One region of the Pantoea sp. Ae19-2 genome, then DNA from elsewhere that is predicted to be linked to it. Evidence: predicted binding sites of a transcription regulator. Region 1 holds the regulator's gene; each other region holds the start of a gene.

What was found. Region 1 encodes CRP, which controls carbon source genes, mostly activating them, when cyclic AMP is high. Its sites were predicted from a motif close to ATGTGANNNNNNTCACAT; they were not measured.
Region 2: a site for CRP is predicted at 4,061-4,078, ahead of deoC (deoxyribose-phosphate aldolase). Genes of this name have one in related genera too.
Region 3: a site for CRP is predicted at 3,665-3,682, ahead of rhaS (HTH-type transcriptional activator RhaS). Genes of this name have one in related genera too.

The regions. Positions count from the first base shown of each region.
Region 1 covers NZ_JBCHWE010000001.1:4,295,970-4,304,010, reverse strand. Annotated here, with positions in the region: gene AAIE03_RS19750 (phosphoribulokinase) at 6-875, shown strand; gene AAIE03_RS19745 (OsmC family protein) at 905-1,309, opposite strand; gene crp (cAMP-activated global transcriptional regulator CRP) at 1,613-2,245, shown strand; gene AAIE03_RS19735 (YccS/YhfK family putative transporter) at 2,304-4,379, shown strand; gene argD (bifunctional acetylornithine/succinyldiaminopimelate transaminase) at 4,381-5,601, opposite strand; gene AAIE03_RS19725 (aminodeoxychorismate synthase component II) at 5,690-6,265, opposite strand; gene AAIE03_RS19720 (putative adenosine monophosphate-protein transferase Fic) at 6,436-7,035, opposite strand; gene ficA (FicA/YhfG family antitoxin) at 7,025-7,195, opposite strand; gene ppiA (peptidylprolyl isomerase A) at 7,274-7,846, opposite strand.
Region 2 covers NZ_JBCHWE010000001.1:107,407-115,447, reverse strand. Annotated here, with positions in the region: gene deoD (purine-nucleoside phosphorylase) at 1-467, opposite strand, end outside; gene deoB (phosphopentomutase) at 501-1,724, opposite strand; gene deoA (thymidine phosphorylase) at 1,819-3,147, opposite strand; gene deoC (deoxyribose-phosphate aldolase) at 3,207-3,986, opposite strand; gene AAIE03_RS00510 (metal-dependent hydrolase) at 4,216-4,989, opposite strand; gene AAIE03_RS00505 (patatin-like phospholipase family protein) at 4,986-6,035, opposite strand; gene AAIE03_RS00500 (DUF1328 domain-containing protein) at 6,275-6,436, opposite strand; gene osmY (molecular chaperone OsmY) at 6,536-7,150, opposite strand; gene prfC (peptide chain release factor 3) at 7,406-8,041, opposite strand, start outside.
Region 3 covers NZ_JBCHWE010000001.1:1,064,690-1,072,730, forward strand. Annotated here, with positions in the region: gene rhaT (L-rhamnose/proton symporter RhaT) at 764-1,798, shown strand; gene rhaR (HTH-type transcriptional activator RhaR) at 1,835-2,701, opposite strand; gene rhaS (HTH-type transcriptional activator RhaS) at 2,716-3,537, opposite strand; gene rhaB (rhamnulokinase) at 3,826-5,307, shown strand; gene AAIE03_RS04965 (L-rhamnose isomerase) at 5,291-6,547, shown strand; gene rhaD (rhamnulose-1-phosphate aldolase) at 6,558-7,400, shown strand; gene rhaM (L-rhamnose mutarotase) at 7,390-7,704, shown strand.

The DNA.
Region 1 (8,041 bases):
TCACTATGTCGGCACGTCATCCGATTATCGCGGTAACAGGTTCCAGCGGTGCCGGAACCACTACCACCAGCCTCGCATTCCGTAAAATTTTTCAGCAACTCAATTTGCACGCGGCCGAGCTGGAAGGGGACAGTTTCCACCGATTTACCCGGCCTGAAATGGATATGGCTATCCGTAAGGCGCGCGATCTGGGTCGCCATATCAGCTACTTTGGCCCGGAGGCGAATGATTTCGGTCTGCTGGAGCAGACCTTTGTTGAATACGGTGATCAGGGCAAGGGCCAGTCACGTAAATACCTGCATACCTACGACGAAGCGGTGCCCTGGAATCAGGTACCAGGTACCTTTACCCCGTGGCAGCCGCTGCCACCGGATACGGACGTGCTGTTTTATGAAGGACTGCACGGCGGCGTCGTGACGGCTCAGCACAACGTCGCTGAAAAAGTGGATTTACTGGTCGGCGTCGTCCCCATCGTTAACCTGGAGTGGATTCAGAAGCTGGTACGCGATACCGGTGAACGCGGTCATTCGCGTGAAGCCGTAATGGATTCGGTGGTGCGCTCAATGGAAGATTACATCAATTTCATTACGCCGCAGTTCTCACGCACCCATATTAACTTTCAGCGGGTTCCAACCGTCGACACCTCTAACCCCTTTGCGGCACGCACCATTCCTTCACTGGATGAAAGTTTTGTCGTCATCCACTTTCAGGGGCTGGAAGATATTGATTTTCCCTACCTACTGGCCATGCTGCAGGGATCGTTTATTTCCAATATCAACACGCTGGTTGTACCTGGCGGGAAAATGGGGCTGGCGATGGAATTAATTATGGCACCGCTGGTAAAACGGCTCATGGAAGGCAAACGCATTGAATAAAATCAGAGGCCGCGCTGGCCTCTGAATAATTACAGCTCGATAACTTCGTAACTGTGGGTAATTTCCACCCCTTTGCCTAACATAATGGCAACCGAGCAATACTTCTCAGCTGAAAGGTCGACCGCACGCGCCACGGCTTTATCTGAAAGTGCTTTTCCACTGACGATAAAATGCAGGTTGATGCGGGTAAAGATGCGAGGCGCTTCTTCCCGGCGTTCTGATTCGAGTTTTACTTCGCAATCAGCCACATCGTTGCGACCTTTTTGCAAAATTGATACCACATCAATGGCGCTGCATCCGCCGGCCGCCATCAGCACCATTTCCATAGGGCTGGGCGCTTTATCGCCGGAATTGCCGTCCATTAAGACCTGATGTCCGGACGAAGACTCGCCGAGGAATGTTAACCCTTCAACCCATTTGACTCTTGCCTGCATAATCTGGCCCCCAGAATGCCCTGTTTTTGCGTCAGAGTACGCTTTTGCCTGGTAAACAGCAATCCGGAGAAATCAGCCTTATTGCTGAAGCGAGACAACACAAGACAGTCGGCGAAAGCTGTGCTACAAACAGTGCTGAAAATATTTTTCGTCATCCGAAGACGAAGCCGGGAAGAATGATGCGCTCTGCGCAAATGCAGCCCGAATAATTTCCTGAATGGAAACACGCTTAACGCTTTCATCGCCTGGCAGGGAAACTGAGCCCTGTATTTTGGGCACGATTACAATAGAGGATAATAGCGAATGGTTCTCGGCAAACCGCAAACAGACCCTACACTTGAATGGTTCCTGTCCCATTGCCATATTCACAAGTATCCATCCAAAAGTACGCTGATTCACCAAGGTGAAAAAGCCGAAACGCTTTACTACATCGTGAAAGGTTCCGTCGCGGTACTGATTAAGGATGAAGAAGGCAAAGAGATGATTCTTTCTTATCTGAATCAAGGCGATTTTATTGGTGAGCTTGGCCTGTTTGAAGAAGGTCAGGAGCGCAGCGCCTGGGTACGTGCGAAAACTGCGTGCGAAGTGGCAGAGATTTCCTACAAGAAATTCCGTCAGCTCATCCAGGTTAACCCGGATATTTTGATGCGTCTTTCTTCTCAGATGGCTCGCCGTCTGCAGGTGACGTCAGAAAAAGTGGGAAATCTCGCTTTCCTGGATGTGACCGGACGCATTGCACAAACGTTGCTTAATCTGGCTAAACAGCCAGATGCCATGACGCATCCTGACGGCATGCAAATTAAAATTACTCGTCAGGAAATTGGCCAAATCGTTGGTTGTTCACGTGAAACCGTGGGCCGTATTTTGAAGATGCTGGAAGATCAGAACCTGATCTCCGCACACGGCAAAACCATCGTTGTTTACGGCACACGCTAAGCCTGACTGTTCACGGCGTGATGGCGACATTATGCCGTGAATGTCTTGTGTTGAGCCGATGTGGCGAAGAATAATCTATCACCCCGAAGTTAACTATGCGCTGCGCCAGACGCTGGTGTTGTGCCTTCCCGTAGCGCTCGGCTGGCTGTTCGGCGATCTGCAAAAAGGATTGCTGTTCTCATTGGTTCCCGCCTGCTGCAACATTGCCGGTCTGGACACGCCCCACAAACGCTTCTTTAAACGCCTGATCATCGGCGGCAGCCTGTTTGCCCTTGGCAGTTTACTGATGCAGTGGCTGCTGCTTAAAGACGTGCCGCTGCCGCTCATCCTGTTTGCCCTGCCTTTGCTGCTTGGCGTCACCGGAGAGATCAGTCCGCTGCACGCCCGACTGCTGCCCGGCACGTTAATCGCGTCAATTTTTACCCTCAGCCTGATTGGCCGTATGCCCATTTACGTTCCGCCCCTGCTCTATATCGGTGGAACGCTCTGGTATGGCCTGTTCAACTGGTTTTGGTTCTGGCTGTGGAAAGAGCAGCCGATGCGCGAAAGCCTGAGCCTGATCTACCGTGAGCTGGCAAATTACTGTGACGCCAAGTACAGCTTATTGACGCAGCTGACCGATCCGGAAAAAGCCCTGCCGCCCCTGCTGGCGCGTCAGCAAAAAGCGATCGATCTGATCAACACCTGCTATCAGCAAATGCATATGCTGTCTGCGAGTCGCGATCACAGCCACAAACGCCTGACCCGGGCGTTTCAGGTAGCACTGGATCTGCAGGAGCATATCTCCGTCAGCCTGCATCAGCCGGAAGAGGTCCAGAAGCTGGTCGAGCAAAGCCATGCTGAAGCCGTCATCCGCTGGAACGCCAGAACGATTTCAGCCCGGCTGCGCGCGCTGGCCGACGATATTCTGTATCACCAACTCTCTGGTCGTTTCGATATGGACAAGCAGTTGGGTGCGCTGGAGAAAATCGCCCTTCAGCATCCGGACAATCCGGTGGGTAACTTCTGTCTCTATCATTTCAGCCGTATCGCCCGGGTGCTTCGAACCCAAAAGCCGCTTTATCAACGCGACCTGATGGCCGATCGCCAGCGTCGTTTACCGCTGCTGCCCGCGTTGCGGAGCTATCTGTCGCTGCGGTCTTCCGCACTGCGAACGGCCGGGCGTTTTTCCGTCATGCTGATGCTGGGCAGCGCCCTGGCCGTGTTCTTTTCGATTCCTAAGCCCTACTGGATTTTGATGACCATCATGTTTGTCAGCCAGAGCAACTACAGCGCAACCCGCGTACGTATTCAGCACCGGGCCCTGGGAACCTTTGCCGGACTGGCTATCGCGGCGGCGTCGCTACGCCTGGATGTGCCTGAACCGCTGGTGCTGAGCATCATGCTGGTGATTACCTTTATCAGCTACCGTTTTACCCGCCAGTTTTACGGCTGGTCAATAGTGGGATTTACGGTTACGGCCGTTTATACGCTGCAACTGCTCTCCCTTAACGGGGCACAGTTTTTACTGCCCCGCCTGCTGGATACGCTGATGGGCTGCCTGATCGCCTTTGGGGGCATGTTATGGCTGTGGCCGCAGTGGCAAAGTGCCCTGCTGCGCCAGAATGCCCATGATGCGCTGGAGGCCTGTCAGGATGCCCTGCGAATGTTGCTGGGCCCGGAGCAGTCACCCGATGCGCTGGCTTACCAGCGGGTTAAGGTCAACCAGGCGCATAACGCCGTATTCAACTCCCTGAATCAGGCCATGCAGGAGCCGGGATTTAATTCACGCTACCTGCAGGATATGCGCTTATGGGTCACGCACTGCCAGTTTATCGTGGAGCACATTAACGCCATGACCATTCTGGCACGTGAACATACCATGCTGCCGCCCACGCTGGCTGAGCACTACCTGCAATGGTGCGAGATCGCCCTGCAACGGTGTCAGCAAAGGCTGGAATATGATGGGGAAAGTTCGCAGACGGATCTGCTACAGGGCGTGGAAGATATAAATGAGGGGCCGGTCACGGTACTGGAGCAGCACGTCAGGCGCATCCTGGAGCATCTGAAAGTCATGCACACGATCTCTTCTCTGGCCTGGAACCAGCGGCCTCATCATGGCCGCTGGCTGTTGCGCAGTCTGCGCCGCAAATAACTCAGGCAGACAGCACTTTCTCTACCGCACGGGCAAAGCGAGCCATGCCCTCTTCGATATCGGCAGGCTCGATAATCAGCGACGGTGCGAAGCGCATCACATCTGTTCCGGCCACCAGCACCATGACGCCTTCCGCAGCTGACGCATTCAGAATATCGCGCGCCTTGCCCGCATACTGCGGCTTCAGGGCTGCACCAATCAGCAGGCCTTTACCACGGATATCACTGAACAGGTCGTGACGCGCATCAATAGCCTTGAGCGCCTCAACAAACTGCTGGCGGCGGATTTCTACCCCATTCAGTACAGCTGGCGTATTGATAATATCTAACGCGGTTTCTGCGATCGCGCATGCCAGCGGATTGCCGCCATAAGTCGTGCCATGCACGCCAGGCGCCATGGTTGAGGCTACCTCATTGGTGGTCAGCATGGCGCTTACAGGAAAACCGCCGCCCAGCGCCTTCGCCGAGGTCAGAATATCGGGCGTCACGCCGTAGTGCTCATAGGCAAACAACTTACCGCTGCGCCCCATGCCGCTTTGCACCTCATCCAGTACCAGCAGCGCCTGGTGTTTGTCGCACAGTTCACGTAACCCCTGCATAAACGCTGGTGTTGCAGGCATCACACCGCCTTCACCCTGAATCGGCTCCACCACAATGGCGCAAGTGTGATCGTCAATCACCGCCTTAACCGCGTCCAGATCGTTGAACGGCACATGAACGATATCGGCGGGTTTCGGGCCAAAACCGTCGGAGTACTTGGGCTGACCGCCCACCGTTACGGTGAACAGCGTCCGGCCGTGAAAGGCGTTGTGAAAGGCAATGATTTTGCTTTTGAACGGGCTGTGGCGTTTACAGGCATAGTAGCGAGCCAACTTAAACGCGGCCTCATTGGCTTCTGCCCCCGAATTAGCAAAAAAGACCCGCTCCGCAAACGTGGCGTTGATCAGTTTACTGGCCAGACGCAGCGCAGGTTCATTGGTAAACACATTGCTGGTATGCCATAAGGTTTCGCCCTGTTTCTTCAGGGTCTCAACCAGCGCCGGGTGGCAATGGCCCAGAGCGGTCACGGCAATGCCGCCAGAGAAGTCGATATATTCTTTACCCTGTTGATCCCAGACGCGGCTTCCCTTGCCTTTTACCGGTACAAACTGAGCAGGTGCATAAACAGGCAAAATGACCTGATCGAACGTCTCACGCGTTACTGCCATATTTTCCGCTGTCATTGACAACCTCATTAACTGATTCGTTGAGTCACGATGAAATAATAATCATGAAATATGCATAAAAAATCACTTAAAGGCAAACACAACTTTACTGGTGCAGGAAATTAGCCAACAGCTGGTGTCCCTGTTCACTGAGGATGCTCTCTGGATGAAACTGCACGCCTTCCAGTGCGAGCGTTTTATGGCGAATCCCCATAATCTCATCCGGCTGGCCGTTACGCAGGCTCCATGCGGTCACCTCGAACGCATCAGGTAAGGTTTCCGTTTTGACAATAAGTGAATGGTAGCGCGTAACGGTCAACGGCTCATTCAGACCGCGGAAGACGCCACAACCATTGTGCTGCACCGCCGAGGTTTTACCGTGCATTACCTCGCGAGCGCGAACGATCTGCGCCCCAAAAACCTGGGCTATCGCCTGATGGCCCAGGCAAACGCCCAGTACAGGAAGACGGCCAGCGTAATGGCGGATGGCCTGCAACGAAATACCGCTCTGATCGGGCGTGCAGGGGCCAGGGGAAATCACCAAATGAGTCAGCGGCAGCGTGCGCATTTCATCAAGGGTAATAGCATCATTTCTTACTACCCGAACCTGAGCACCCAGTTGGCAAAAATACTGGTAGAGGTTCCAGGTAAACGAGTCGTAGTTATCAATAAGCAGCAACATGATTGTGATTTCAGGCAGACCGGAGGGATGCGCGGAGCGTTCAGCATCCAGAGTGATGACCAGAGCGCTATCCTATCATGCTGTTCAGGATGAGTGTGATGTGGGGATGCAGGATAACCGGTTTCGTGCAGGGCGACGCACCTGGGGCGCCGCCCTGTGGCGTAAGCGGATCAGGGGGCTTTGGCTTCACTGACGATACGGGCAAAGAGCTTTTCCAGCGGCTGCAACGCGCCGGCGGCACTGGCCTGATTTGCCGCAACCCAGTCTTCGGCGCTCAGGTTGTCCCATTCCAGCACGTAGCCGGCATGCAGCGCCAGCTGTTCAAAGAAAATACGCTGCGCCCTGCCGTTACCTTCGCGGAAGGGATGCAGCATATTGACTTCGCAATAGTACCAGGCAATCCGTTTTACAAACTCAGCCTGAGGCAGACAGGCCAAGGCTTTCTCCTCTTCCAGCGCCGCCATCAGTGCATTTCCCTCTTTTTCGATGTACTCGAAATGACAAAAAGGGGTTTCGTCGCGCCAGATGTCCAGCGTACGCAGTTCGCCGGCCCAGCTATAGACGTCCTGAAACAGGGTACGGTGAATATGGCAGAGGTAGGGCAATCCGATCTTGCACGGGCCCAGTTCAAGCGTGGCAAGGCGCGCGGCACTAAAGCTTAACTCGGCTTTACGCAGCTGCGCGGCATCGTGAATATCAAGACGGTTTTTCAGTACGGTATCGTTTTGCCACAGGTAGGGATCCTGAGTGACGGCAGTGTTAGCAGCCATATTGCCTCCTCAGTGAGGCCAGACGCGCTTCTGCATCTTCACCCTTGATTTCCGGTTCCGTCAGGGTAAAGCCTTCGAGCCGACAGCTTGCCCGATAGCTGGCATTTCGCCGCTGTTGCCAGAGCGCTGCTTTTTGTTTATCTGTGAGTTTGTTTGCCATACCGCCTCCTGCTCAGGTTTGCTCTAAGTATAAGAGCAAATTTTCCCTTTGCCGGAGACGAGATGGCATTGGATAAAATTACGGTAAGACTTTCGCTGACAAAATAACCACAGGTTTGGTTGGCACATTCTGATACGGGCCCACGTCTTTTGTCGGCACCTGAGAAATTTTATCCACCACGTCCTGGCCTTTGACAATCTTACCAAATACGGCGTAACCAAAATCACGTTGACCGTGATCCAGGAAAGCGTTGTCAGCAACGTTCAGGAAGAACTGGCTGGTGGCGCTGTCTTTATCGGCGGTACGGGCCATTGAGATGGTGCCACGCAGGTTGCGCAAGCCGTTGTCTGCTTCGTTTTTAATCGGCGCGTTGGTCTGTTTTTGCTGCATTTCACTGGTAAAGCCACCGCCCTGGATCATAAAGCCAGGAATGACGCGGTGAAAAATCGTGTTGTTATAGAAACCGCTGTTGACGTAATCCACGAAGTTTTTAACTGAAACCGGTGCTTTTTGATTATTCAGTTCGAGTTCGATATTGCCAGCAGAGGTGGTAAGCAGAACATGCGTATCACCTTTAGCCGCTAAAGCTGAGGCGGAAACAGAAGAGAGCGCTAACAGGGCAACTGCCGCTGTCAAAGTACGTTTAAACATGAGTAATTCCTTACTTTGGAGAGCCAGCTCAAAAACGATATTGATTGTAAAGAGCATGTAATACAAGAGCCAGCGTTTTACCTATATTTACGCTAAAGGCACCCACCAGAGCCTGAATAAGGTTGCTTGCGCTTCGTGACTAAAATCACAGTATTGATGAAATGAATGACATCAATTTTCACTCTTAGTTTATTA
Region 2 (8,041 bases), 4.2 Mb from region 1:
GAGAAGATATTCCCTACGCGCGCGTCAACACCCAGATTTTTGGCCGCATCGACAGCGTTGCGCACCATATCGAAATCCGCAATCGCGGCAAAATCGTGATCCTTGAAACGCATACGATTCACTTTGGAATCGGTCGATGCGCCCATGCCGATCACGATATCACGCAGTTTCACGTCGGGACGCACGGCACCACAGGAACCCACGCGGATGATTTTCTTCACGCCGAACTCGGTGATCAGCTCTTTGGCGTAAATGGAGCAGGAGGGAATGCCCATGCCGTGGCCCATGACGGAGATTTTGCGGCCTTTATAAGTGCCGGTATAGCCCAGCATGCCGCGCACGTTGTTCACCTCAACGGCATCTTCCAGAAAGGTTTCTGCAATGTGCTTCGCACGCAGCGGATCGCCCGGCATCAGTACGACGTCTGCGAAATCACCCATTTCTGCATTAATGTGAGGAGTTGCCATAATTCTCTATCCTTTTTAAAAATTTCGCTGTTTTTACAGCATGTTCTTGCCGTAGTCCATGGGGGACAGGTCAAAATAGTGCGCGATCGTCTGGCCGATATCGGCAAAGGTGTCGCGATAGCCCAGCGATCCCGGCTCAACCTTCGGTCCGTAAATCAGGATCGGAATATGCTCGCGTGTGTGTTCCGTGCCTTCCCAGCTCGGGTCACAGCCGTGGTCGGCGGTGAGGATCAAAATATCATCCTCTTTGACCAGTTCCATGAGCTCTGGCAAACGGCGGTCAAACAGCTCCAGGCCGCCCGCATAACCCGCAACGTCGCGGCGATGGCCCCAGGTGGAATCGAAGTCGACAAAGTTGGTGAACACAATCGCCTGATCCGGCGCAGTTTTCATTTCCTGAATGGTCGCATCAAACAGCGCGTCCAGACCGGTGGCTTTCACTTTTTTGGTAATGCCCTGCTCGGCATAGATATCGGCAATTTTACCAACAGAAATCACATGACCGCCCTTCTCGTCCACCAGCTTCTTCAGCATGGTCGGCGATGGCGGCTCAACGGCCAGATCGTGACGGTTGCCGGTGCGCTCGAAGCTGCCTGCTTTGTCGCCCACAAACGGCCGGGCAATCACGCGACCAATGTTGTAGCCGCCTTCGGTCAGCTCTTCGCGCGCAATTTCACAGAGTTCATACAGCCGCTCCAGCCCGAAGGTTTCTTCGTGGCAGGCGATCTGGAATACGGAGTCCGCCGAGGTGTAGAAAATCGGCTTGCCAGAGCGCATGTGCTCTTCGCCCAACTGGTCGAGGATCACCGTACCGGATGAGTGGCAGTTGCCGAGATAGCCGGGTAAACCGGCGCGTTCCACCAGTTTGTCCAGCAGCGCCTGCGGGAAGCTGTTCTGCTTATCGCTGAAGTATCCCCAGTCAAACAGAACGGGCACGCCGGCGATTTCCCAGTGGCCAGACGGCGTATCTTTGCCCGATGAAAGCTCACTGGCGTAAGCATAGGCACCCGTGATCTTCGCCTCAGGATCCAGCCCGGCAGGAAAACGACCAGTAGACAGCTCAGCCGCTTTGCCCAGGCCCAGCGCGGTCAGATTGGGTAAGTGTAGCGGCCCTTTACGGCCCTTATCCGCCTGACCGTTAAAGCAGGCTTCTGCGATATGACCTAACGTATCTGAACCTGCATCACCGAATTTATCGGCATCTTTGCTGGCGCCGATTCCAAACGAATCCAGCACCATAATAAAAGCACGTTTCATGCCAGTCTCCTGCGCCAAAAGCGCGCGACAAGTCAAAAAAAAGCGATCAGATCAGTATACCTGAATCCGGGACGGTATAAAGGGGTTCCCTGCGTCAGCCTGCCTCAGTGACGCGGCGATACACGACAGGCGTGGCTGCCGGGGCGCGTTCACCCAGGGTAATCGCGGCTTTTACGGCGGCAGCGGCCTGTTGCCAGTGCGCTTCGCTGCTGGCATGGATGACCGCCAGCGGACGTGAAGCATCCACCTGCTCGCCCAGGGTGATCATGTCGCTCAGGCCCACGCTGTAATCGATGGCATCACTGGCGCGCTGGCGTCCACCGCCCATCGCCACCACCGCCATGCCCAGCGCGCGGGTATCCATATGCGTAACACAGCCTGCCCGGTCGGCATAAACCGCTTTGCTCATCGTTGGCGCAGGTAAATAGCTGTCGTAGCGCTCAACAAAATCGGTCGGGCCCTTCTGCGCCGCCACCATGCGGGCAAACACCTCTGCGGCCTTGCCGTTATCCAGCACCGTCATGAGTTTTTCGCGTGCCTCAGCCTCATTTTCCGCCAGTTTGCCGGAGATCAGCATTTCGCTGCACAGCGCCAGCGTCACTTCCAGCAGGCGCGGGTTACGCTGCGCACCGGTCAGGAAGCGCACTGCTTCGCGCACTTCCAGCGCGTTACCGGCCGTGGAGGCCAGCACCTGGTTCATATCCGTTAACAGCGCCGTGGTGCGACAGCCCGCGCCGTTGGCGACGCCAACAATGGCCTGCGCCAGATTTTCAGAGGCTTCATACGTGGGCATAAATGCCCCGGAGCCGACTTTGACATCCATCACCAGCGCATCCAGCCCTTCGGCCAGCTTTTTCGCCAGAATCGAGGCGGTGATCAGCGGAATCGAATCCACGGTGGCCGTGATGTCGCGCGTGGCGTAAAAGCGTTTGTCCGCCGGAGCCAGGGAGTTGGTTTGGCCAATAATTGCCACGCCAACCTGCTTTATGGTCTGGCGAAAGTGGTCATCACTGGGGAAAATGTCAAACCCGGGAATCGCTTCCAGCTTGTCCAGGGTGCCGCCGGTGTGCCCCAGCCCGCGACCTGAGATCATCGGGATATAGCCGCCACAGGCGGCCACCATCGGCCCCAGCATCAACGAGGTGACATCGCCGACGCCGCCGGTGGAGTGCTTATCGACCACCGGCCCGTTCAGATTCAGGGATTTCCAGTTCAGCACGGTGCCTGAGTCACGCATCGCCATCGTCAGGGCAACCCGCTCCGGCAGCGACATATCGTGAAAATAAATGGTCATTGCCAGCGCGGCAATTTGTCCTTCCGAAACGCTGTTATCACGCACGCCGTTAATGAAGAAACGAATCTCGTCTTCACTCAGCGCGTGGCCGTCACGTTTTTTTCGAATGATTTCTTGTGCAAGGTACAAAGTCGCCCCCTTACGTCAGGGAAAGAGGAGAAAAGGCGGCAAGATGCCGCCCGGAGATATCAGTAGCCTGACTGACGGGTATCGCTGCTGTGTCCAAGGGTGTTCAGCAGGTTTGCCAGCAGGCTGGAAGCGCCAAAACGGAAGTGCCGTGCGTCAGCCCAGTCGGCACCCAGCGTATCTTCAGCCAGTTGCAGATAGATGGCGGCATCTTCAGCGGTACGCACGCCGCCAGCCGGTTTAAAGCCAACCTGCGCTTTCACACCTTTATCGCGGATCACGCTCATCATGATCTGTGCCACTTCGGGCGTTGCATTCACGGGCACTTTACCGGTTGAGGTTTTGATAAAGTCCGCTCCGGCATCAATGGCAATTTCAGAGGCCTGACGGATCAGCGCTTCCTGCTTCAGCTCACCGGTTTCAATAATCACTTTCAGCAGTACATCCGCTTCCGCACAGGCTGTTTTACAGGCTTTAACCAGATCAAAGCCCACCTGAGTATTGCCAGCCATCAGCGCGCGATAAGGGAAAACCACGTCCACTTCGTCAGCACCGTAGGCGATAGCGGCACGGGTTTCAGCCAGTGCGATCTCGATGTCGTCATTGCCGTGGGGGAAGTTGGTGACGGTGGCGATACGCACGTCCGGCGTGCCCTGCTCACGCAGCGTTTTGCGAGCAATGGGAATAAAACGCGGATAAATGCAGATGGCGGCGGTATTGCCCACCGGGGATTTCGCCTGGTGACACAGTGCGATCACTTTCTCATCGGTGTCATCTTCATTCAGGGTGGTTAAATCCATCAGTTTCAGCGCGCGCAGGGCCTGCTGTTTGATATCAGTCATAACAATCTCCAGGACAAGGGGTGAGTTTTTATCCACCCGTATGTGATAATAATAACAATTCGGAGCCGGTGAATATGTGCCATTCGTCACATCGAAATATGAAACAACTGCAATATTTCAGATAAAAGTTGATTCAGTCAAGAAATCAGGCAAAGTGGAGCCCGTATAAGCCCGCGACGGGAATGTTATTATTATAACATTTTGTGAGAAGAAGGGTAAACGGGCGACATCAGGAAAGGCGAAAAAGTCTGTGGCTGTTGTGCCATAGCGCATCGGCAATGACCTCTGGCGCTTCTTCACGCAGCTCACACAGCACCTGCCACACCTGAAAAGCGCGCTCTGGTCGGTTGGGCTGGCCCTGAAAACCGTTCAGCGGCATATCGGGGGCATCCGTTTCCAGCAACAAGGATGAAAGCGGTAACTGTGCGATGGTCTGTCGGGTTTTACTGGCGCGCGGATAGGTAATGGTGCCGCCCACGCCAATCGCATAACCAAGTTTGATAAAAGCCTGGGCCTGCTGCAGGCTACCGGCAAAACCATGAACCACGCCACGGCGCGAGAGATCGTGACGGCGCAGATGCAGCGCCAGCTGATCGTGCGTTCGACGCGAGTGCAGGATCACTGGCAGATCGTAACGTTTAGCCAGCTTCAGCTGCGCATCCAGAAAATGTTTCTGCTTGCCGAACTGCGGATCGTCCCGATAAAGATCCAGGCCGATCTCACCTAACGCTACCAGCTTAGCGGGCGACTTTATCAACCGGGCTTCCAGCTCGCTAAGATGCGATTCCTGATGATGTTCAATAACAATCGGGTGCAGCCCCAGCGCAGCATAAAGGGCGGGATGCGCGTGAGCCAGCTGGCAGACCGTTGCAAAGCGTCCCGCGTCTACCGAGGGCACGATAATTTTTTCAACGCCGGACTGGGCGGCCCGGGCAAGACTTTCCTCCGCCTGTCCGACGAAGGGCGGAAAATCAAAGTGGCAATGGGTATCCACAAACCTCATGCCAGCGAGCCTTCATTCCAGGCGTCGTCATTGCCCGCCAGCGGCGTAACGATCGCCCCACTGTTGGGTTCATTCGCCACCGGCGCGGCAGGCGTAACGATATCCAGCCCCGTTTGCGGCTCGGCATCGCTCAGCCACTGGCCCAGCGTCGCCATAAAATAGCGGCCACAGCGGCGTCCCAGGTGGTAATCCTGGTTAAGCGAGGCGATCCGGCTGCCTAACGCGTTACTGGCCAGCACGCGCGGTGGGAAAATTTCAATGATGCGTAAATCCCCTGGCGGTGACTCGATAAACTGCTGCGTTTCCCGATAAGTCTGCTCATGATGATGCAGGATAGTGAGCATCGGCTGCAGCGCACCGCCGCTGAACCAGCGTTCCATACGCGTTATCCAGCGTGGCGTATCGAACATCTGAGAGGGCACGGTACGGATCACCACGATCGTATCTGCGCCACGTTTGGCCGCCTCACGCACGGGAATGGCATCACTGACGCCACCGTCCAGATAGCTGATGCCTTCCAGATCCACTCCCAGGCGATAAAAGCCCGGAATCGCACTGGAAGCTTTAATAATTTCCAGCCAGTTATCACTGGTGGGCGCAAAATAACTGGGCGCATAGTCATCACTGCGGCAGGCACACATATAGAATTCGCGCCCGCTGGAAAACAGGGTTTCGGCACTGCTCATCGCCAGGGGGAATTCGCTTCGGGTGATGTCGATTAACCAGTCGAGATCGATAAGATTGCCGCCGCGTAAGAAACGCAGCGGATCGAAAAACTGCTTGCTGGTCGTATAGCGGGTGATCACCCGGCGCGCGTAGCCCGGCTGCGCGCAGACAAAGGCAGACAGATTCTGTGCCCCGGCAGACGTGCCAATCAAAAGCTGGAAAGGGTTGAATTTAGCCCGCTGAAACTCATCTAATACGCCAGCGGTGAAGATGCCGCGTTGACCGCCACCCTCGCACACTAAGGCGATTTTCCTGGCTTTAAAAGGTGTGAGAGCAAGGGGTTCAATCGCCCCGAGCGTCACGGGAATACGTATACCCAATGTACCGACCTCAGATTGGGTTCCCGATAGGCAAATGTAGGGAATGCAGGGATTAGAATTGTGAAAGGATACTAGCACGGAGAACCAGCTACGTTGTCCATAAATTGTGCTATTGGCGTTGCGCCGTTTAACACATCGTTGCGAATATGAAGCATCCTTTGCCTCACAATAACATTCGCACAAATAACTGGTCTCCGTTTGATGCTGACTACGCCAGCATCAAACAGTCTGGGTCATCGCTATAGCTTTTTACGGCCAGTGAACAAGCTGATGAGGAACAGAATAATACCCACCACGAATACGACTTTAGCTGCCCAGGCTGCGGTACCGGCAAGGCCACCAAAACCTAATGCAGCAGCGATCAGTGCGATCACCAGAAAAATAATGCCCCAACGAAACATAAGCCTCTCCTTAACCATTTTAATATTGAACTGCTTGTTTCATCCCACGATGGGTATTTTTATCAGTGCGGCTTCCGGAAGAAGCCGCACCGGGTCGTGTTAAGACTTGACCTTCAGGTCATTTTTAACACTTTTTACGCCTTCGATAGCTTTAGCGATGCTTTCGGCACGGTCAGACTGTGCCTGATTCGCCACTTCACCTGAAAGCTGAACCACACCGTCGGTGGTTTCCACTTTCACGTTACGTGAAGGAACCATGTCATCTGCTAATAGCTTAGCTTTAATTTCGCTGGTTGTAGCAGCGTCACCGGCATAACCTTTCATTGACTGTTTTTTCGCGTCTTTCACGTGCAGCTTGTCGCTGACTGATTTAACGCCTTCAACTTTTTTCACCACGGCCACGGCTTTCTCAGCCTGATCTTGTGAGGTCACAAAGCCGCTCAGGGTAACAACGCCCTGATGGGTTTTGACAGAAATGTCGGTGCTTTTGATGGAGTCGTCATCAACCAGGGCCGCTTTTGCTTTAGCCGTCACGGCGCTGTCATCCATAAAGCCGCCCACTTTCTTCATTGAGCTGTCAATTTTTGCACCGGCGCTGTCAGCCGTTTGTGAGGCTTTCTGAGACGCGGATTCCTCTGCAAATGCGCTTCCGCTCAGCAGAGCAGTACCGATCATCGCAGCCATCAATGTTTTAGTAATCTTAGTTGTGTGCATCGATATCATCCTTCTATCTGTTAACTCGCCCAAAACTGTGGGCGCAAGAGCAGCAAACAGTGCTGCTGCGGCACTGGACGCGGGGAGAATAAGTCTCTTAAACCGTCCGATGAAGTAATCATAGTCGGGATTTAGAGTTTTGCTCGGGTAACTGGTTGATCGTGCGTCAAAAGAGAGGAAAAGGCGCGTTTTAGGAGGGTTCTGTATCCGTTGAAACAGGGCCATTCCGTGCTGGAATGGCCCTGAAAGCACGAATTAGTGCTCGCGGGTTTTACGGAATGTCACATCAGGATAGCGTTCCTGAGTAATATTCAGATTCACCATGGTGGGAGCGATATAGGTCAGGTTATCACCGCCATCCAGCGCGAGGTTCACCTCATTTTTACGCTGGAAATCTTCGAACTTTTTGGCATCGCTGCACTCGACCCAACGTGCCGTAGAAACGTTAATCGCCTCATAGATGGCTTCAACGTTGTATTCGCTTTTCAGACGCGCGACGACCACGTCAAACTGCAGGACACCAACAGCTCCTACAATCAGGTCGTTATTGTGAACCGGACGGAACACCTGAACCGCGCCCTCTTCCGACAGCTGGACCAGCCCTTTCAGCAGTTGCTTTTGCTTCAGCGGATCGCGCAGGCGAATACGGCGGAACAGTTCTGGCGCGAAGTTCGGAATACCGGTGAACTTCATGTTCTCACCCTGGGTAAAGGTGTCGCCGATCTGAATCGTGCCGTGGTTGTGCAAGCCGATGATATCGCCCGGATAGGCTTCTTCTACGTGCGAACGGTCGCCCGCCATAAAGGTTAACGCATCAGAAATCACGACGTCTTTGCCAGTGCGCACCTGGCGCAGCTTCATGCCTTTTTCATAACGGCCTGATACCACGCG
Region 3 (8,041 bases), 3.2 Mb from region 1:
ACCTTTTTATCTTTGCCAAAGCCACACTGCAGATGGCAGGGAAGGGAAGAAAGACACGACGAAGCCAGCATTTCCGCGGCGTGTTTTGTTATCTGAGCGGTCAGCGTCTTATAAAAAGGGTCGACGGGCTGAAACCCTGTATTCGCCAGCAAATGCCGGAACGCCTGGGATGGCGATAAGCCCGTGCCTGCCCGCGCAGTCAATGACGAAGCGGTAGGCTTTTGACGGGAGGCATCCCCGGCCAATTGTCCTTTCGGTTTGCCCTGCCACGCAAACGTCTCATTGCGTGACTGCAGTTAATAACATGCGCAGCGACTACTGCGCTGAATCGTAGAGTGCTTATCCAACATCATGCGATCTCCCGCTGATCACAGTATCCCCACTAGCCTTGAGTCATATCACAAACCTTTTCTGCCGACCGTTTTCCCTCTTCGTCCGCCAAACCATCTTTGCAGCGAACCCGCAGCTCAACTTTATGTCATTGCCACGTTAATAAGCGTGCTGGCAGTAAGATTAAAACTGTGCCGATCAACACAACAAACAACAAAAATATCTCGAATAATAAGCGGTTTAGGTAAAACGTCCGGTTACTGTCCTTAAATGTGAATTTGTGATCTTTATGTTGAAAATTCACCGGATTTTGCCAGCGGCCTGTGTTTTCCGGCAGCCATTCAAAGGCTGAGTGAAAGCAGCTCCCTCTAGACTGCTGCTTATCAGGAAACGTCGGTTTCCTGTTTGGCCTCAACCTTGCGAAGGAATAACAATGAACAGTGCCATTATTGCCGGTATTTTCTGGCATCTGGTGGGTGCCGCCAGTGCCGCATGTTTTTATGCGCCGTTTAAACAGGTCAAAAAATGGTCATGGGAAACCATGTGGGCAGTAGGTGGCTTGATGTCGTGGCTGATTTTGCCATGGGCAGTCAGTGCCGTACTGCTGCCGAATTTCTGGGCGTACTACAGTAGTTTCAGTCTGTCACAGCTGCTACCTGTGTTTTTGTTTGGTGCAATGTGGGGCATCGGCAATATTAACTACGGCCTGACCATGCGCTATCTCGGCATGTCGTTAGGCATCGGTATTGCTATCGGCATTACGTTAGTCGTCGGGACACTCATGACGCCGTTGCTGCAGGGCCGTTTTGTCGCGCTCTTTAGCTCGGCTGGTGGCCGTATGACGCTGCTTGGCGTTCTGGTCGCGCTGATTGGCGTGGCAATTGTATCGCGTGCCGGTTTGCTGAAAGAGCGCGCGCTGGGCATTAACGCCGAAGAATTCAATCTGAAGAAAGGGCTTGTACTGGCGGTTATCTGCGGTATTTTCTCGGCCGGCATGTCCTTCGCTATGGATGCCGCAAAGCCGATGCATGTTGCGGCAGCTAATCTGGGTATTAATCCGCTGTACGTGGCGCTACCCAGCTATGTGGTGATTATGGGCGGTGGTGCGCTGATTAACCTGGCGTACTGCTTTATCCGCCTGGCGGTTAAGCCGGAGCTCTCCCTCCGCCGGGACTTCTCCGTGGCAAAACCGCTGTTAATTGCCAATATCGCTTTCGCTATTCTTGGCGGCACCATGTGGTATCTGCAGTTCTTTTTCTATGCATGGGGCCATGCCAAAATTCCACCGCAATATGACTTTGTCAGTTGGATGCTGCACATGAGTCTGTATGTGCTGTGTGGTGGTCTGGTCGGACTGATGCTGAAAGAGTGGAAATCTGTCGGGCGTCGTCCGGTTAGCGTCCTGTCGATTGGCTGCATAGTCATTATCATCGCTGCCAATATTGTCGGGCTTGGCATGGCTGCCTGACTCCGCAGAGATAAAAGCCTGATGCGTTAACGCGTATCAGGCTTTTGCGTTATCAGTTAGCGTGGCGCATTGCGGTACAAAACGTTGCCGCCAGGCACTGGGCGTCATGCCGGTTTCACGCGTAAACACCACCGAAAAATAGTTACTGTCATCAAAGCCGCAGCGTGAAGCAATCTCGCTGATTAAACTTTCCTGGGTGCGTAGTAAGTATTTTGCCTGACAGAGTTGAAGCTGACGCAAATAGTGGCCAATTGTCATGCCGGTTTGCTGGCGAAACAGCTGTTTAAGCGCTCGCTCGCTGAGTTGGTGCTGCTCGCAAAAGTGGGCGAGGTCAAACGGACGGCTGATATCGGCCAGCAGCGACGACATCAGGAGATCAAGCTGTTCGCCTTCCGGTAGCGCCCAGGAACGATCGGCCGCGTAACCGTGGCGGCGCAGAATCAGCGCCAGCTGTAAAAACAAGGCTTCAGAAAGCTGAATGGACAAGGGATCGTTTTTGCGGCTTTCCCGCTCCAGTTGGCTGATGACGCCACGTGCCAGCGCCATACCCTGGGTGGTTAATCGCCAACCGGACTGAGCATTCTCTTCCTGAGGCGGTATAAGCTGGCTCCAGTCAAGATCGAGCCGAAAGCGATCGCGGCAATAAAGAATGTTGTCGAGCGCCAGGTCATGGACGCTGTCATAGCTATGGCAGTCGCTGTCGCGAATATAAAACACATCGCCGCAGGTAATCAGCCAGGGGCGATCGTTGAGGATGTGCAGCCCGTTGCCGCGCCAGACAATCACAATCTCGCTAAACCTGTGTTGATGAGGCGGGAAAGAGGGTTGTGGCATACGTTCGGCCACTGCGATGGGCAGGTTTCTGGCAGGAAAGTAGTCCTCGCGCGACAGAATTAGCGACATATTAAAAGCTCCAGTTACCACATCTGTTGACGCTCCATGCGGGGCGCGTAGCCAAATTCACGCCGGAACAGCGTGGAGAAGTGGTTGCTGTCACCAAATCCACACTGATAGGCGATGTCCGTTATACGCATATCGCTGTGGCGTAGCAGATGACGCGCCTGCAATAAACGCAGCCGATTCAAATAACGCTGTGGCGTACTGCCTGTCTGCTGCTTCATCTGGCGGTGCAGCGTACGCAGCGACAGTGAAAAGCTGTCGGCCAGCGCCTCCCATACGATCTCTTCACTGTAATGCTCATTCAGCCAGTCAAGCAATCGGTGCAGTCTGGCTTCCTGGTCCTGCGCGTTGTCATTGCGAGCGGCCTCACGTAGCAACACCAGCATTTGCAGAAAGAGTTGCTCCTGATGTGCCTGACGTTCGAGTGACCACAGAGGTTGCTGCTTCATCTGTGTCACCAACTGCAAAGCGTGCCCCATCACTTTTTGATTAATGCGCCAGTGCGACGCGTACCGGCCGTCCTCTTCACGCGGCAATAGTGCCTGCAGCCCGGAAAGAAAGCGGAACGCCCCCGGGCTTCGGTACAGCACATTGGTCAGGCAAAGGTTGTCGGTTTTTTCATACAGATGGCGATCGTGGTCGCGTACAAAGCACACGCAACCGGCACTCAACGCCTGCGGCTGACCATTAAACACATGAATACCTGATCCCTGTTCAACCAGCACAATTTCATGGAAATCATGGTGATGCTCTGGAAAAGCCTGCTGTGGCACGCGTGGCTCGATGGCAATGGCGTAATTTCCGGCGGGAAAGAAATCCGCGCTATGCAGAACGGTCATGGCTTGCTCTCCGTTAACAATGTTGCAACTGAGTCTACGCAGGCGCTGCGGACATCACCTTGAATTTTGAACGGGGCGGCGCAAGAAAATGGCGAATTATTTAAGATCGCCTAAGTGATTGATAGAAATGCGGCAAAGCTCACAACTCTATCGTCACGCGGTTCTGTGAGCTATCTCACGAACACCTTTGCAAACCTGCCAGCGAAGATCCTCTGCTGGCACTGCGCCTAAGGTGGCAGGCCTGCAGGCTTTTTATTCTGTAGCCATGTCATTTCAGGAAAACATGCCATGAATATGCGTAACATCGTTGCCATTGATTTAGGCGCATCCAGCGGGCGCGTCATGCTTGCGCAGTGGACGTCGGACAGCCAGAAAATCGCTCTGCGTGAAGTCCGTCGTTTCGCGAATCAGCGGGTTCAGCGCAGCGGCTATGACTGCTGGGATCTGGATCGTCTGGAGCAGGACATTCGCGCCGGACTGCAGCAACTGGATGATGAAGGCATCGTGCCGGACAGCATGGGTATTGATACCTGGGGCGTTGATTTGGTACTGCTGGACGCAGACGGACATCGCGTTGGCGAAGCCGTGAGCTACCGTGACAAACGCACCGAGGGCCTGATGGCCCGGGCGATTGACGATCTCGGCCAGCAGGCGATATACCAGCGCACCGGCATTCAGTTTCTGCCATTTAACACCCTATATCAGCTGCGCGCGCTACATCTGCAGCAGCCGGACTGGCAGGCGAGGGTGAAATATGCGCTGATGATTCCAGACTATCTGCACTATCGCCTCACCGGCAAAATGAACTGGGAATACACCAACGCCACCACCACGCAGTTACTGAATATTCAAAGTGGTGAGTGGGATCGTGACTTGCTGGACTGGGCTGGCGTCGACTCCGCCTGGTTCGGCACACCGCATGCACCGGGCAATAACGTGGGTTACTGGGCCAGCGCCAGCGGCAAGCGGATCCCGGTGATTGCCGTAGCCACGCACGATACGGCCAGCGCGGTGCTGGCCACGCCACTGATGCACGACGATGCAGCCTATCTCAGTTCAGGTACCTGGTCGCTAATGGGGATTGAAAGTCTCCAACCCTATGTGAATGCGACTGCTTTACAGGCCAACATAACCAATGAAGGCGGCGCGGAAGGTTACCGGGTGCTGAAAAACATTATGGGGCTATGGCTTTTACAGCGCGTCTGTAGCGAACTGAACATCCGCGACTTGCCCCTGCTTATTGCGGATGCCGCAAAGCAGCCAGCCTGCCGCTCGCTCATTGATCCTAACCACCCTCGCTTTATTAACCCAGACAACATGGTGCAGGCAATCCAACATGCCTGTGCTGAACAGGCGATGCCGATACCGCACACTGCGGCCGCACTGGCACGCACCCTCTTTGACAGTCTGGCGCTTTCATATCGCCAGACAATGCTGGAACTCGGCCAGCTACGCGGCACACCGCTACGGCAGCTGCATATCGTGGGCGGCGGCAGCCAGAATCCTTTACTCAACCAGCTGTGTGCCGATGCCTGTCAACTGCCGGTGATTGCCGGTCCGGTAGAAGCCTCCACGCTGGGAAATGTGGGTTGCCAGCTCATCGCGCTAGGTGAACTGCGTGACGTCGCGGATTTGCGCCGCTGCATCAGCCGTAATTTCCCGTCAGACATCTTTGAACCGCTCGACAACAGCGCGTTTGCGGCCCATCAGGCGCGCTTCACCGCGCTGCTCCAACCTGCTAAGGAACTTGCATATGACAAAGCTGATTGAACAGGCCTTTGACCTGGCGAAACAACGTTATGCTGAGAATGGCGTTGATGTGGACCTTGTGATGGCGCAACTGGATGAGATCCCGGTCTCGATGCACTGTTGGCAGGGTGATGACGTGCGCGGTTTTGAAAATCCCAACGGGCAACTCACCGGCGGTATTCAGGCCACCGGCAACTATCCGGGACGGGCACGCAACGCCGACGAATTGCGCGCCGACATTGAAAAAGCCATATCGCTAATCCCGGGCGCAATGCGCCTTAATCTGCACGCGATCTATCTTGAAAGCAGCCAACCCGTTGAGCGCGATGCCATCGAGCCGAAACACTTCAGCAACTGGGTAGCGTGGGCAAAAAGCAACAGGCTGGGGCTGGATTTCAATCCCACCTGCTTTTCACATGCAAAGAGTGCCGATGGCTTTACGCTGTCGCACGCCGATTCAGGTATTCGCCAGTTTTGGATCGACCACTGTAAAGCCAGTCGCCATATTTCGGCTTACTTTGGTGAACAGCTCGGTACGCCTTCCGTGATGAACATTTGGGTGCCGGATGGCATGAAAGATCTCACCATCGACCGCTTTGCGCCGCGCCAGCGCCTTGCCAGCGCGCTTGACGCGATCATCAGTGAGCAACTCAACCCGCAACACCATATTGATGCTGTGGAAAGCAAACTATTCGGGATTGGTGCGGAAAGCTACACCGTGGGTTCCAACGAATTCTGCCTTGGCTACGCCAGCAGCCGGCAGATTGCGTTGACGCTGGACGCCGGGCATTTCCACCCGACTGAAGTGATCTCCGACAAAATCTCTACCGCGATGCTGTACGTGCCGCGCCTGCTGCTGCATGTGAGCCGTCCGGTGCGTTGGGACAGCGATCATGTGGTGCTGCTCGATGATGAAACCCAGGCGATTGCCCATGAGATCGCCCGCCAGAAACTCTTCGACAAGGTGCATATCGGTCTCGACTTTTTTGATGCCTCAATCAACCGCATTGCCGCCTGGGTCATTGGTACGCGTAACGCCAAAAAAGCGTTGCTGCGGGCGCTGCTGGAGCCCAGCGATCGGCTGCGTAGGCTGGAGAGTGAAGGGGATTTCACCGCACGGTTGGCCCTGCTGGAAGAGCAAAAGTCGCTGCCGTGGCAGGCGGTGTGGGAAGCATGGTGCCTGCGCCATGACGTTCCTGCCGATGCCAGCTGGCTGAGCGACGTCCATCATTACGAACAACATACTTTGCGTCAACGCTAAGGGATAAACCATGCAAAACATTCTGACATCCTGGTTCGTACAGGGGATGGTAAAAGCCACCAGCGATATGTGGTTGAAAGGCTGGGATGAGCGTAACGGCGGTAACGTTAGCCTGCGCCTGCTTCCCGAAGAAGTGCAGGACTTCGCCAGCGACTTTTATGCCGAACCGCGCTGCATTGAACTGAGTAAACCGGCACCGGCGTTAGCTAACGACTGGTTTTTAGTGACCGGGTCTGGCAAGTTTTTTCGTAACGTGCAGCTCGACCCGGCAGACAGTCTGGTGCTGCTGCAGGTGGATGACCAGGGGTTGTCGTATAAAATTCACTGGGGATTAAGCAACGGTGGGCTGCCGACCTCTGAACTGGCGGCGCATTTCCAGTCGCACAGCGTACGCAAGCAGGTGACTCATGGAAGCGATCGGGTGATTATGCACTGCCATGCTACTCACTTTATGGCGCTGAGCTACGTTGTAAATCTGGATTCGGCACGCTTCACGCGCCTGCTTTGGGAAGGCAGCACAGAGTGTCTGGTGGTGTTCCCGGACGGGGTGGGCATTTTGCCATGGATGGTGCCGGGCACTGACGGTATCGGCCAGGCTACGGCTGATGAGATGGCGATCCACAGCCTGGTCATGTGGCCCTTCCACGGCATCTTTGGCGCGGGTCCTAATCTTGATGAGACCTTTGGCCTGATCGACACCGCTGAAAAATCATCGGAGGTTGTCGTAAAAGCCCTATCTATGGGCGGTATTCGTCAGAGCATCACCACCGCGCAGCTGATCGCGCTGGGTGAACGCTTTAACGTTAAACCCTGGCAGGCAGCACTGGATGCGGAGCGCAGCGATGTTACGTAAAGCTTTTGTCATGCAGGTGCATGCTCACTGCCACGATGAATACCTGCGTCGTCATTCACCCATCTGGCCGGAACTGGAACAGACGCTAAAAGCGCATGGTGCCCATCACTATGCTATCTGGCTGGATGCCGATCGTAACCAGCTGTTCGCCAGCGTTGAGATTGAATCAGAAGCCCGCTGGCTCGCGGTGGCGCAAACCGAGGTTTGCCAGCGCTGGTGGGCATCGATGAAAGATTTAATGCCGTCTAATGCGGATAACAGCCCGATAAGTGCAGAGCTTAAACCGATGTTTTTTCTGCCTTAGAGAGCTGATGAAGCAAAGGACAGAAGCCCTGATGTGGCGGTCCTGGTTTGTATTGTGTTGCAACCCTGCATCATGACTTGCAGGTGCGCCACACTCTTGCCGTACCTGCGATGGAACCGGCTGGACGATCCAGAACCGCGTAAAGTCGAACCCGCCAGCATGTAAGTGATCTTATCCCTGAAACTGTGACCTTCACCCCAAAAGTGCGTGAAACTAAAGCTGGTATACTTATATAAAGACTACTTGCTCAAGCATCTTTACTGGCGTGTGTTAAGAACAACATTAAATTAAACGTATTAACGTTCATTTTTTCTAAAATTTCTGACAGCGTCTAAAG